DNA from 3 places in the Halomonas sabkhae genome. Region 3 is predicted to be linked to each of the others. Evidence: predicted binding sites of a transcription regulator. Region 3 holds the regulator's gene; each other region holds the start of a gene.
The links. Region 3 encodes PhoB, which activates phosphate uptake and scavenging genes when phosphate is short. Its sites were predicted from a motif close to TGTCATANNNNTGTCANA; they were not measured.
Positions count from the first base shown of each region.

Region 1: the regulator PhoB is predicted to act here: its motif matches at 2,016-2,033, upstream of QWY79_RS03180 (DUF6482 family protein).
Region 2: the regulator PhoB is predicted to act here: its motif matches at 2,455-2,472, upstream of QWY79_RS11610 (PhoX family protein).

Region 1 covers NZ_JAUFPM010000004.1:82,758-86,951, reverse strand. Annotated here, with positions in the region: gene rplI (50S ribosomal protein L9) at 1-41, shown strand, start outside; gene dnaB (replicative DNA helicase) at 219-1,607, shown strand; gene QWY79_RS03185 (hypothetical protein) at 1,678-1,971, shown strand; gene QWY79_RS03180 (DUF6482 family protein) at 2,089-2,391, shown strand; gene QWY79_RS03175 (cryptochrome/photolyase family protein) at 2,510-4,084, opposite strand; gene hemH (ferrochelatase) at 4,190-4,194, shown strand, end outside.
Region 2 covers NZ_JAUFPM010000017.1:172,501-176,694, forward strand. Annotated here, with positions in the region: gene QWY79_RS11600 (alpha/beta hydrolase) at 1-649, shown strand, start outside; gene QWY79_RS11605 (PhoH family protein) at 769-2,181, opposite strand; gene QWY79_RS11610 (PhoX family protein) at 2,580-4,194, shown strand, end outside.
Region 3 covers NZ_JAUFPM010000008.1:140,841-145,034, reverse strand. Annotated here, with positions in the region: gene cysZ (sulfate transporter CysZ) at 1-509, shown strand, start outside; gene phoR (phosphate regulon sensor histidine kinase PhoR) at 665-1,993, opposite strand; gene phoB (phosphate regulon transcriptional regulator PhoB) at 2,192-2,881, opposite strand; gene ubiA (4-hydroxybenzoate octaprenyltransferase) at 3,009-3,902, opposite strand; gene QWY79_RS06590 (chorismate--pyruvate lyase family protein) at 3,977-4,194, opposite strand, start outside.

The sequences.
Region 1 (4,194 bases), on a different contig from region 3:
AAGTCGGCGCCACCGTGCGCGTTGTGGTCGTGGGCGAGTAAGCCCGTCGATCGACGTCCGCGTTGATGTCCAGGGGCGCGAGGTTCAACCTCGCGCCCTTTTTTTACCCGGCGATTTTTGCTGGTCTGGGTGGCAGGCCGTGCGGCGTCCTTCGCTGCATGAGGTCAGTGCCTCCCTTCGGGTAGAATATCGGTGCCGAACCCGTCAGGAATTCCACCATGAATGAACCGCAAGCGCTGGATCAGGAAACGGCCGCCCTCAAGGTGCCGCCGCATTCGCTGGAGGCGGAGCAATCCGTGCTGGGCGGGCTGATGCTCGACAATTCCGCCTGGGACAATGTTGCCGACCGGCTGGTAGCGAATGACTTCTATCGCTACGAGCATCGCCTGGTCTTCAATGTCATGGCCCAGCTCGCCGAAGAAGCGCGGCCCATGGATGTGGTCACGCTGTCCGAAGCACTGGAGGGGCGGGATCAGCTGGATACCGTCGGCGGCCTGGCCTATCTGGCGGAACTGGCGCGCAATACGCCCTCGGCCAGCAACATACGCGCCTATGCCGATATCGTGCGTGAGCGGGCGATCCTGCGCAAACTCATCAAGGCGGCCAACCAGGTGGCCGAGAGCGCCTTCGCTCCCCAGGGGCGGCCCTCCGAGGAGCTCGTCAACGAGGCCGAGCGACTGGTCTTCCAGATCAGCGAGGACAGGCCCAAGTCGGGTGGGCCGATCGGCATGAGCGACCTGTTGACCAAGGCCGTGGACCGCATCGACGAGCTGTTCAACATGCAGGGCGAGATGACCGGGCTCTCCACCGGCTTCCGCGACCTGGATGACATGACGTCGGGGTTGCAGCCGTCCGATCTGGTGATCGTTGCCGGGCGTCCTTCCATGGGCAAGACCACCTTCGCCATGAACCTGGTCGAGCATGCGGTCATCTCCAGTGACAAGCCGGTGATGGTGTTTTCCATGGAAATGCCCGCCGAGGCCCTGATGCTGCGCATGTTGTCCTCGCTGGGGCGTATCGACCAGACGCGGGTGCGCACCGGCCAGCTGGAGGATGAGGACTGGCCACGCCTGACCTCGGCGGTCAACCTGCTCAAGGACAAGCAGCTGTTCATCGATGACACTGCCGCTTTGTCACCCAACGAGATGCGTTCGCGGGTGCGTCGTGTGGTGCGCGAGCACGGCAATCTGTCGCTGATCATGATCGACTATCTGCAGCTGATGCAGATCCCCGGCTTCTCGGAGAATCGTACCGGCGAGATTTCCGAGATCTCGCGCTCTCTCAAGGGGCTGGCTAAGGAGTTCGGCTGCCCGGTGGTGGCGTTGTCCCAGCTCAATCGCTCGCTGGAGCAGCGCCCCAACAAGCGCCCGGTGATGTCGGACCTGCGCGAATCCGGTGCCATCGAGCAGGATGCCGATATCATCGGTTTCGTCTATCGCGACGAGGTCTACAACCCGGACAACCCCGACAACCAGGGGCTGGCCGAGGTCATCATCGGCAAGCAGCGTAACGGGCCCATCGGTACCGTCCACATGGCGTTCATCGGCAAGTACACGCGCTTCGAGGACCTGGCCCCGGACAGCTATGGCGAAGCCTTCGGTGAGTGAGGCGTGTCGCTTGAGCGCGCGCCTCAGCTCCGTATAATCCCTCCCCCCAACAGCATTCTGGAGAAGCACCATGGCAGGCGGATTCCGACGCGGCAATCAGCGCCGTGCGCCCAAGCTCGAAGCACGCGGCGAACTGCAATCGGTGGAACGCGAAGGGCCCTTCAAGGAGTGGCTGGGCATGCCCGACCTGTATCGCTTCGAACTGGTCGTGGACGGCGAACACTACAGCTATCAGACCGAAGACTCCGAGCTGCCGGTGTCGGTCGGCGATCGTGTGGTCCTGCGCTACAAGGAGACCAAGGCCGGCAGGTGGGTCGACAAGAAATCATTGGGCAAGGCCATCGACCCGTCGCAATACCAGTGACGGAACCCGGCCCGCCACGGTCGGTCCCAGGGTCAGCGGGCATCGGTCACACTGCTGTCATCATCTGCCGGCAGTCTGTTGCCGATGCCCAAGACACTGAACCACCGGGAGGGCCAGATGGACCTCAATGACTTAAAGGCCTTCGTGGCCGAACACGACAACTTCGAAATCCGCGTCATCGGACACGCCGGCAATCGTTCCTATCAGGTCGAACTCGAGGACATCGAGGGCCAGCGCCACATGCTGACGCGTGCCGGCAAGCCGGTGCTGTTCCGTTCGCTGGATGATGTCTACCTGGAGCTCAAGCGTGCCGACGTGCATCGGGTCTACCTGGTCGAGCAGGTCTCGGAACAGGAAGCGACCGGCTTGACCACCCGTTATCACGAGCCGCTGGGTGCCAAGATCCCCGTCAGCCTCTGACCCCTCTCACTCCCAGTGCCGCATGGCGCCGGCGAGCGATTCCTTCCCGACACAACTTTTCCGGCCACCACGAGCTGCCCCGGTCCAGGCGGGCGGCCTGCGTTGCGCGACCCGACCGTCATGATGCGGGGCCATAGGCGTGGCGATGCTCTCCCTGCCCGTAGGCGGGTTCGGTTGTCAGGTGTTCGAGAAAGCGTTCGGCCTGGTCGCGGATGGCGGCCCGCCTGTCGGCCGACATTCTGGCCAGATTGCCGTAGATCGGCTTCATGCGGTGGTTGTCGGCCAGGGCATCGCGGTTGCGTTCCAGGAAATGCCAATAAAGGCTGTTGAGCGGGCAGGCGTCTTCGCCCACTGTCTGCCTGGGGTCATAACGGCATTGCGCGCAATGATCCGACATGCGGTTGATGTACTTGCCGGAGGCACAGTAGGGCTTGGAGCCCATCAGGCCGCCATCGGCATGCAGGACCATGCCCAGGGTATTGGGCAACTCCACCCACTCGCAGGCATCGGCATATACGGCCAGGTACCAGTCGCATAATGCCGAGGGGGCAACGCCGCAGAGCAGGGCGAAGTTGCCGGTGACCATCAGCCGCTGGATGTGGTGGGCATAGGCGTTGTCATGGGTCATCCGGATGGCACGCGACAGGCAGCGCATGTCGGTGTCGCCCGTCCAGTAGAAATCCGGCAGGCCGCGTTCGGCGTGAAGGGTGTTGCCCTGCTTGTAGGCCGGCATCCGTGTCCAGTAGAGGCCTCTGACATATTCACGCCAGCCCAGTATCTGCCGAATGAAGCCCTCGACGGCATTCAGCGGGGCCGTGCCCTGATAGTAGGCCGCCTCGGCTGATTCGCAGACTTCCCGCGGCGAGAGCAGGCCGATATTCAGGGACGCGGAGAGGCGGGAATGGAACAGGAAGGGCTGGTCGTCACTGATGGCATCCTGGTAACGGCCGAAATCCGGCAGCAGCTTGTCGATGAAGTGTCTCAAATCGGTCAGGGCCTGATGCCGCGTGACCGGCCACTGGAAGCCCTCGAGCCGTCCGAAGTGCTCGCCGAAGTGCGTCTCGACAAGGCTTAGAACCTCTTGCGTCATGGCGTCGTGTCGATGCTCGGGCGAGCTCGGCAGGTCCAGCCGGTCGGGGAGCGGCTCGCGATTGTCGGCATCGTAATTCCACTTGCCGCCGGCCGGTTCGGCGCCTTCCATGAGAAGACCGGTCCGCTTGCGCATCATCCGATAGAAGTATTCCATGCGCAGCGACTGGCGTCCGGCGGCCCAGTCGGTGAAATCCTCGGGCGTGCTGAAGAAACGGTCATCCTCGAACACTGTCCAGGACAGCGGGGCTGTAGAACGCTGCTGCATGGCCTCCCAGAGTCGCCATTCGCCGGGCCGAGTGACGCGAATTTCGTCGCATTGATAGAGGCCGGCAATGCGCTCGGCCTCGGGTATCAGGGCCTGGGTATTATCGGGGTCATCCAGGGCGCTGTAATGCACTCGATACCCCTGCTTGCGCAACCGTGCGGCAAAGTGACGCATGGCGGCGAAGATCAGGGCGATCTTCTGCGGATGATGGGGCACATAGCGACCCTCGCCGGCGACCTCGCACAGGGCAATGACCGCGTCACTCGGGGCCTGTGACAGGACGCCCAGGTCCGCGGTCAGCTGATCGCCGGCAAGCAGTATCAGGGGGCGTGGCATGCGACTCCATAGGGCGAGAGGATGTCGGGCATAGTGTAATGCTATTCCGGCCTTGTTGCCGCCGATGGTACCCTGATGCCTCTTCTTTCAGGCATTGGAGGCGTCATGAC
Region 2 (4,194 bases), on a different contig from region 3:
CGAGCCACGCAACGGCCAGGTAGCCGACGCCTGTGTGTTCATCCTGCATGGCCTGGGGGCCGATGGCCGGGATTTCGAACCCCTGGTACCGGCCCTGCAGCTCCCCCCCGATGCCAATGTGCGTTTCATCCTGCCCCATGCGCCGCGTCTTGCGGTTACCGTCAATGGCGGCATGGTCATGCCGGCCTGGTACGACATCATCGAGATGAGCCTCGACCGCCAGGTCGATGAAGCCCAGCTGAAAGAGTCCGCGCAGCGCATACAGGCACTGATCACCGAGCAGATCGGCCATGGCATCGCGCCCGAGCGGATCATCGTAGTCGGGTTTTCGCAGGGCGGCGCCGTGGCCTATGAGGCGGCCTTGAGCTTTCCCGAGCGACTGGGCGGACTGCTGGCGCTGTCCACCTACCTCGCCACCGCCGACAGTCTCGACTATGCCGAAGCGAATCGGCAACTACCCATCGAGGTGCATCATGGCAACATGGACCCGGTAGTGCCCGAATCCCTGGGCCGTTCCGCCGTGGAGCGTCTGCAGTCCATGGGCTATGCGGTGGAGTTTCGCCAGTATCCCATGGCGCATGCGGTCTGCCCGCAGCAGATCGGTGATATCAGTCGCTGGTTATCGGCGCGGCTGACCGCAGCTGGCTGACCGGCGAGCCACGAGCCACGAGTTACGATCTGCTAGCTTCTAGCTTCTAGCTTCTAGCTTCTAGCTTCTAGCTTCCAGCTTCCAGACGAGGCCGGCCGTGGGGCCGGCCTCGTGCTGTGTCAGAGCAGCTCTTCGCCGGCGAGTGCCAGGCGCGAGCGTTCGACGCTCATCAGGGTGACGTGGCCGGCGTGTGGCCAGTCGCGGAAGTTCTGCACCACGGCGGCCATGCCGCAGGTGTTGGCGGTCAGATAAGGCGTGTCGATCTGCCCCACGTTGCCCAGGCAGACGATCTTGGTGTTGCGCCCGGCGCGAGTGATCAGTGACTTGAGCTGTTTGGGCGTGAAGTTCTGGGCCTCGTCGATGATCAGGAAGGTGTCGTTCAGGGTGCGGCCACGCATGAAGCCCGGAGCGCGGATCTGTACGCGGGAGCCCAGCAACTGGCGCGTGGCTTCCTGATTCCATGTGGTGCTGCCGTCGTGCTCGTCGCGCAGCAGGTTGTCCATGTTGTCGTGGAAGGCGCCCATCCAGGGCGACATCTTTTCTTCCTCGGTGCCGGGCAGGTAGCCGATGTCCTCGCTCATCGAGATCGGGGCGCGGGTGAAGACCACACGCTCGAAGCGCTTGGTGTCCAGCGTCTGCTGAAAGGCCGCGGCCAGCGTCATGAAGGTCTTGCCGGTACCGGCACTGCCGGCGATGGTGACCAGGTCGATGTCGTCGTCCATCAGCAGGTTGAGGGTGAAGTTCTGGCGGCTGTCGTGGGCATGCACTCCCCAGACGCTGGCGCCGTGGCGATAGTCGGTGAGCAGCTCGAGCCTGGCATGCTGCGGGCTGACCTCGCGGATCACGGCCTCGAAGCTGGCGCCGTTGTCACTGTCCGAGACCAGCATGCCTAGGTGCCAGTCTTCCGGAATCTCGCCGTTGAGATGGTAGATGACGCGGTCGTCCTCGCGCTCGACCTTGACCTCGACACGCAGGTCTTCCCACAAACCGCGGCCGTCGTGACCGGCCTCCGGATAGACGCGCGCGCCGCCCAGCATGGCGTCGCTGTCATCGAAGGCGCGATCGGTCAGGTAGTCTTCCACCGGCACACCCAGTGCCGCCGCCTTGACGCGCAGGTTGATGTCCTTGGTCACCAGGATGACCGAGGCGTCTTCACGCTCTTCGCGCAGCCGGAATATCTCGGTCAGGAGTCGGTTGTCGGGGCTGTCCTCGAGGTGTTCCAGCGGCTTGAGGTCGTTGTAGCACAGCAGGCGCAGGCGACCTTCCGTGCCGTTGATGCGCTGAATGGGAATGCCTTCACGAATCTGGCTGATATCGACGTTGGCGGTCAGGTCGGAGAGGGTGCGGCTGACTTGCCGGGCGGTGCGAGCGATCTCGCGGATGCCGTTCTTGTGCTTGTCGAGTTCCTCGAGCACGGTCATGGGGATCACCACCTCGTGCTCATCGAACTGATAGAGGGCGGCGGGGTCGTGGATCAGGACGTTGGTGTCCAACACGTAAAGCCGGGTGGCCTTCTTGTCGATGCGTACCATCGGCGCTGCTCTCCTGATTGTCACCGGATCGACGCCACAAAAGATGACGTCTCGATGTCGACACTGTCAGCGAAAAATGTCAGGTCTGTGACAAGTCGCGACGTGTCTCCTTTCAGCGTGGGATGCATCCTCCTTGTGAGTTTGGACTCTGGATGACGCCGTGAGTGCGATAGGCGGTATCAGCCACGGCATCATGTTCAGCACTCAATGCATTCTTAGCATGGACCATATCGCCTTGTCTGCAAGTGTGCAGGGACGCCGGAGCCCGGGCATTGTCATGGCGTTGTCACCAAAGGGCATCAGGCTTCGTGTATCGAGCCTGATTGACCATTGCTGAGTACAAAAACTGTCAGCCGAGTGACCGACCACGTGACCCCTGGAATGATGAGGAGACCTGTATGAGCAAGGAAATCGAAGACCATCGCCTGTTGAATCCGAGCAGCAACGAGCCCTTTTCCTCGGTGCTCGAAAAGCATGTCTCGCGTCGTAGTGTCATGCAGGGCGGGCTCGGCATGGCGGCCATGACCATGCTGGGTGGCTTCGGGCTGCTGGGCTCGGCCAATGCCAGTGAGTCAGCCGCCGGCGAGAAAACCCCGCTTGCCCTGGCCTTCGATGCCGTGCGCGGTGCGATGACGGATGCCGTCGTGGTGCCGGCCGGCTACACCGCCCAGGTACTCATTCCCTGGGGCACGCCGCTCAACGGCAAGGCACCGGCCTGGAGTGCCGAACGCAACATCACGCCGGAGATACAGGCCAACAGTGTCGGCATGCACCACGATGGCATGCACAACTTCGCCCTGGACGAGGCCACCGCCTCGCGCCACATGCTGCTGGCCCTGAACAACGAATACATCGACCAGAAGGCCCTCTGGGCGCCCCAGGGCGGCCCGACCGGCATGGACGAGGGCGGCAAGCGGCCGGCCGATGAGGTGCGCACCGAAATCAATGCGCATGGCGTGACCCTGGTCGAGCTCAAGAAGGACGGCGATGGCCATTGGCACCCCGTGGCCGACTCGAGCTACAACCGTCGCTACACCAGTGCCACCGACATGCTGTTGAGCGGTCCGGTTGCCGGCAGTGATTACGTCAGGACCCGGTATTCGCCGAATGGCACCAACACCCGCGGCACCAACAATAACTGTGCCAATGGGTACACGCCCTGGGGCACCTACCTGACCTGTGAAGAAAACTGGCCGGGGTATTTCATCAAGGATGCCGGTCGCGAAATGGACGATAACCGCATTGGCATCTCGGAGGGGCGTGGTCGCTATGGCTGGGAAACCGCGGCCGGCGATGCCAGCGAGCAGAATGACGAGTTCGCGCGGTTCAATGCCACGCCGCGTGGTGACAGCGCTACCCAGGATTATCGCAACGAGCCGCGCACCTTCGGTTATATCGTCGAGATCGACCCCTATACCGGCGAGAAGGCGGTCAAGCGCACGGCGCTGGGGCGCTTCCGCCACGAGGGGTGCTGGCCGGGCAAGCTGGTCGAGGGCGAACCGGTGGTGTTCTACTCCGGTCATGATTCGCGTAACGAATACATCTACAAGTTCGTCTCCGAGGCGGCCTGGGATCCGGCCGATGCCAACCGTCCCGGCGCCGAGCGTGATCGCCTGGCGATTGGCGCCAAGTACATGGACAGGGGCACGCTCTATGTCGCTCGCTTCAATGCCGACGGCAGCGGCGAGTGGTTGCCGCTGACCCCGGATGCGACCACCCAGGATGGCCGCACTCTGGCGCAGGCCCTGAATCTGGAGGCCGATGATCTGGCCGGCGTGATCATCAACACCTGTGATGCCGCCGACCTGATGGGCGCCACCCCCATGGACCGTCCGGAGTGGGGGGCCGTGGATCCGGCGTCCGGTGATGTCTACATGACGTTGACCAATAACTCCGATCGCACCGCCGAGGGCACGGACGCGACCTATACCCGGGATGGCTCGGCCATCGAGGAGCCGGGGGTCGCCTACGGCACGGCGCCGACCAATGCCGCCAATCCGCGTGCCGAAAACG
Region 3 (4,194 bases):
TGGTGGTGATCGTGTTCTTCACCTTCACCCTGGTGACGCACCTGATCGCCGCGCCCTTCTACGGCTTTCTGGCCGAGAAGGTCGAGATCGAGGTGACCGGTCGTGCCCCGCTGGACGACCGTGGCCTGGTGCGCACGGCTCTCGATGCGCTGGGCCGCGAGCTGGTCAAGCTGGGCTATATCCTGCCACGCATGCTGTTGCTGTTCGTGATCAGCTGGATTCCGGTGATCAACCTGATGGCGCCGGTCCTGTGGGCGGCGTTCTCGGCCTGGACCATGGCCATCACCTATCTCGACTATCCCATGGACAACAACAAGGTCAGCTTCGCCGACATGCGGCGACGCCTGGCGACCCGGCGCTGGCCGACGCTGACGTATGGCGGCTGGGTGATGCTGATCACCTGGGTGCCGCTGGCCAACCTGTTTCTGCTGCCGGGGGCCGTGGCGGCGGCGGTGCTGATGTGGGATCGCCACTATCGTGACCTGACGCCAGTGACCGCCTCGCGCTAGGCACTGTCTGAAAAGTCGACGAGCGAAGGTTAGACAAGGCGAAAAGCTGTGAAAATGCGGAGTTTACAAGGAGTAAATGAGCAATTTGATCGGACTCGCGCGCGAGCAGATTTTCAACGTCGTATAGCCGAGCACAGGCAGTTTTCAGACATTGCCTAGTCGCTGGTGGTCAGCGCGGCCGGTATCTCGCTCTGGGCGCTGGCGAGGCGCTCGCGCGGGAAGACGCAGCGGAAGGTGGCGCCGGCGCCGGGGTGCGAGTCGATCTCGAGCCAGGCCTGGTGGCGCAGCAGCACGTGCTTGACGATGGCCAGCCCCAGGCCGGTGCCGCCGGTGGCGGTGCTGCGGCCCTTGTCGACGCGGTAGAAGCGCTCGGTGAGACGCGGGATATGGTGGGGGTCGATGCCCTCGCCGTCATCCGCGACTTCCAGGCAGGCGCCGTCGGCGTGACTGGCCCAGCGCAGCGTGATGTGGCGATCCTCGCCGGCATAGCGCACGGCGTTGAAGACCAGGTTGGAGAGGGCGCTGTGGATTTCCTTTTCGCTGCCCACCAGGCGACGCGCCTCGTCGATGATGACCTCGAAGTGCTGGCTGCCGCTGGACAGGGCTTCGGCATCGCGGCGGATGTTGTCCATCATGCTGGCCAGCTCCAGCGGGGCGTCGTCCTGGCCGCCCTGGTCGATCTCCAGCCGTGACAGCAGCAGCAGGTCGTTGACCAGGTTCTGCATGCGGGTGGTCTGGCCGCGCATCTGCTCGATGCCGCGTGACATGCGGCCGGGCAACTGGTCGGTCATGCCGCTGTAGGTTTCCAGATAGCCGCTGAGTACCGTCAGCGGGGTGCGCAGTTCATGCGAGACATTGGCCACGAAGTCGCGGCGCATCTGCTCCAGGCGGTGCAGGCGCGTGATGTCGCGGGCCATCACCAGGCGCTCGTCGTCGCCATACAGGGTGATCTGGAACTGCAGGATCATCTGCTCGTCGATCGGCGAGGTCATCGTCAGGGGTTCGCGATATTCACGCGCCTGAAAGTAGTCGACGAAGCTGGGATCGCGCAGCAGGTTGGTGATGTGCTGGCCACGATCATGCGCCGGCTTGAGGCCCAGCATGCGCTCGGCGGCACTGTTCCACCATTCCATGTCGCCGTGGCGATCGAGCATGACCACGCTGTCGCGCATGGCCTCGGAGGATTCCTGGATGCGGCTCAGGGTGTCGCGCAGTCGCCGCTGGGTGATGCGCTGGCCCTTCTGGTAGCGATACAAACGGTCGAACAGCTCGCCCCACAGGCCGCTGGCGGCGGGCGGCTCTTCATGGGGATGGTTGGCCAGCCAGTCGTGCAGGGCGCTGAGCTGGCGCAGCTGATACGCCAGCTGCAGGCCCAGAGCAATGGCCACCCCGATGCCGATGGCGGAGAACGGCCAGCCGAGTACGCCGCCCAGGGCGGTCAGGCCCACCAGGCGCCAGAGTTCTTTTTTCCACAGCCGCTTCACGCCGGAACCGCCTGTGGATAATGCGTGTTGCCCCGAGGCGTCGAGGTCGTGTGCAGCATGCGCATCTGGGCCTCTGAATCCTGTCTGGCTGGTCGATATCGCCCGGCTCCCGATCGGGCGCATCAGCGGCCGGGGAGCCCAGGCCGCCTGCCCCTTACTCTAGCCTGCCTGCGACCCGGCGGCACGGCCCGGGCGCTCTCAGCCCTTGGCAGAAAAGCGATAGCCGGTGCCGCGCACGGTCTGGATCAGTTGCTGATAGGGGTCGCCCAGCGCCTTGCGCAGACGGCGGATGTGCACGTCCACGGTGCGCTCCTCGACATAGACGTTGCCGCCCCAGACCTGATCGAGCAGCTGACCGCGCGTGTAGGCGCGTTCCTGATGGGTCATGAAGAATTGCAGCAGGCGGTATTCGGTCGGGCCGACCTCCAGCGATTGGCCGTCGACGCTGACCCGGTGGCTGACGGGGTCGAGCAGCAGGCCATCGACTTCCACCGGATCCTCGACCCCATGCGGGGTGGAGCGGCGCAGGACCGCCTTGAGGCGGGCGACCAGTTCGCGCGGCGAGAACGGCTTGGTGATGTAATCATCCGCCCCGGATTCCAGGCCCTGGATCTTGTTGTCTTCCTCGGTCTTGGCGGTGAGCATGATGATCGGCAGCTCGGCCGTGGCTTCATCACGCTTCAGTCGGCGTGCCAGCTCGATACCGCTGGTACCGGGCATCATCCAGTCGAGCAGCACCAGGTCGGGCTGATGGTCGACGATGAGCGCGTGGGCACTCTGGGCGTTGTCCGCCTCGAGGACGTGGTAGTCGGCCATTTCCAGCGCCACGGCGATCATCTCGCGGATCGGCGCTTCGTCATCGACAATCAGTACGGTCTTGTCGCTCATCCCGGGGCCTCATGGTCAAGGTCAGTGACAACTTGGTGACGATGACAGCATGTCCCTGTGACAATCATGTGACAAGCGCTCCTTGCGCTTCACTTTTCTGCCCGGTTGCGGCGCGTGATGGCGCGCTTCAGCCGCCGAGCGGCGGCCACCAGGAGAGCCCGATACCGGCGAAGACCAGCAGGCCCGACCAGTGGTTGTTGAGAAAGGCCTGGAAGCAGCGATCCCGGTCGCGATGGCGGATCAGGCGTTGCTGATGGACGAAGGTGGCGGCCATGGCGGCCAGCCCCAGCCAGAAGAAGCCGCCCAGCCCCAGGGCGTGGCCGACCCAGGCCAGCAGTCCCAGGGTGATCAGCTGCAGCAGGCCGATGATCAGCTTGTCGGCGCGGCCGAACAGCACGGCGGTGGACTTGATGCCGATGCGCAGGTCGTCATCGCGGTCGACCATGGCGTACAGGGTGTCGTAGGCCACGGTCCAGGCCACGTTGGCGGCCACCAGCCACCACGCCACGGCCGGGATTTCGCCCAGCACCGCGCCGAAGGCCATGGGGATGCTCCACGAGAAGGCGGCCCCCAGGAACACCTGGGGCAGATGGGTGTAGCGCTTCATGAAGGGGTAGATGAAGGCCAGCATGACCCCGGCGACCGAGAGCATCACCGTGAAGGGGTTGGTCAGCCACACCAGGGCGAAGGCCAGCACGACCAGGGTGGCGAACAACCCCTTGGCTTCCGTCTCGCTGATGCGCCCGGTGGCCAGGGGGCGCTGGCGGGTGCGCTTGACGTGGCCGTCGAAGTGGCGGTCGGCATAGTCGTTGACCACGCAGCCGGCGGCGCGCATCAGGTAGACGCCGACGACGAAGATCAGCACGGTGGCCCGCTCGGGCACGCCCTGTGCGGCCATCCACAGCGCCCACAGGGTGGGCCACATCAGCAGCCAGGTGCCGATGGGGCGATCGAGCCGCATCAGCTGCAGGAAGTCGGGTAGGCGGGCCAGTCCGGAAGGGCGCAACAGGGAAGAGTCCATCGGGTCGTCTCGTATGCTCGACCCCCGGTTGCCGGTGCCGGATGGGTCGTCGGGTTGAGGGTGGAGCGCCTAGGCTAACGCGAAGGCATGGCCAGATCATCCACCATCGCCTGCTGGAAGAACTCCTGCACCAGCACCGTGATGCGCTGATGCCTGAGCACCGAGCGACGTCCCCAGGGGCCCTGGGCGCCCGCAAAGGGGCCGCCGCCGGCGCAGACCTCGATGGGGCTGCGCTGCAGGTCGGATTGAGCGAACAGCCAGCTGCCCAGCGAGCGCTCGCCCAGCCACTCCA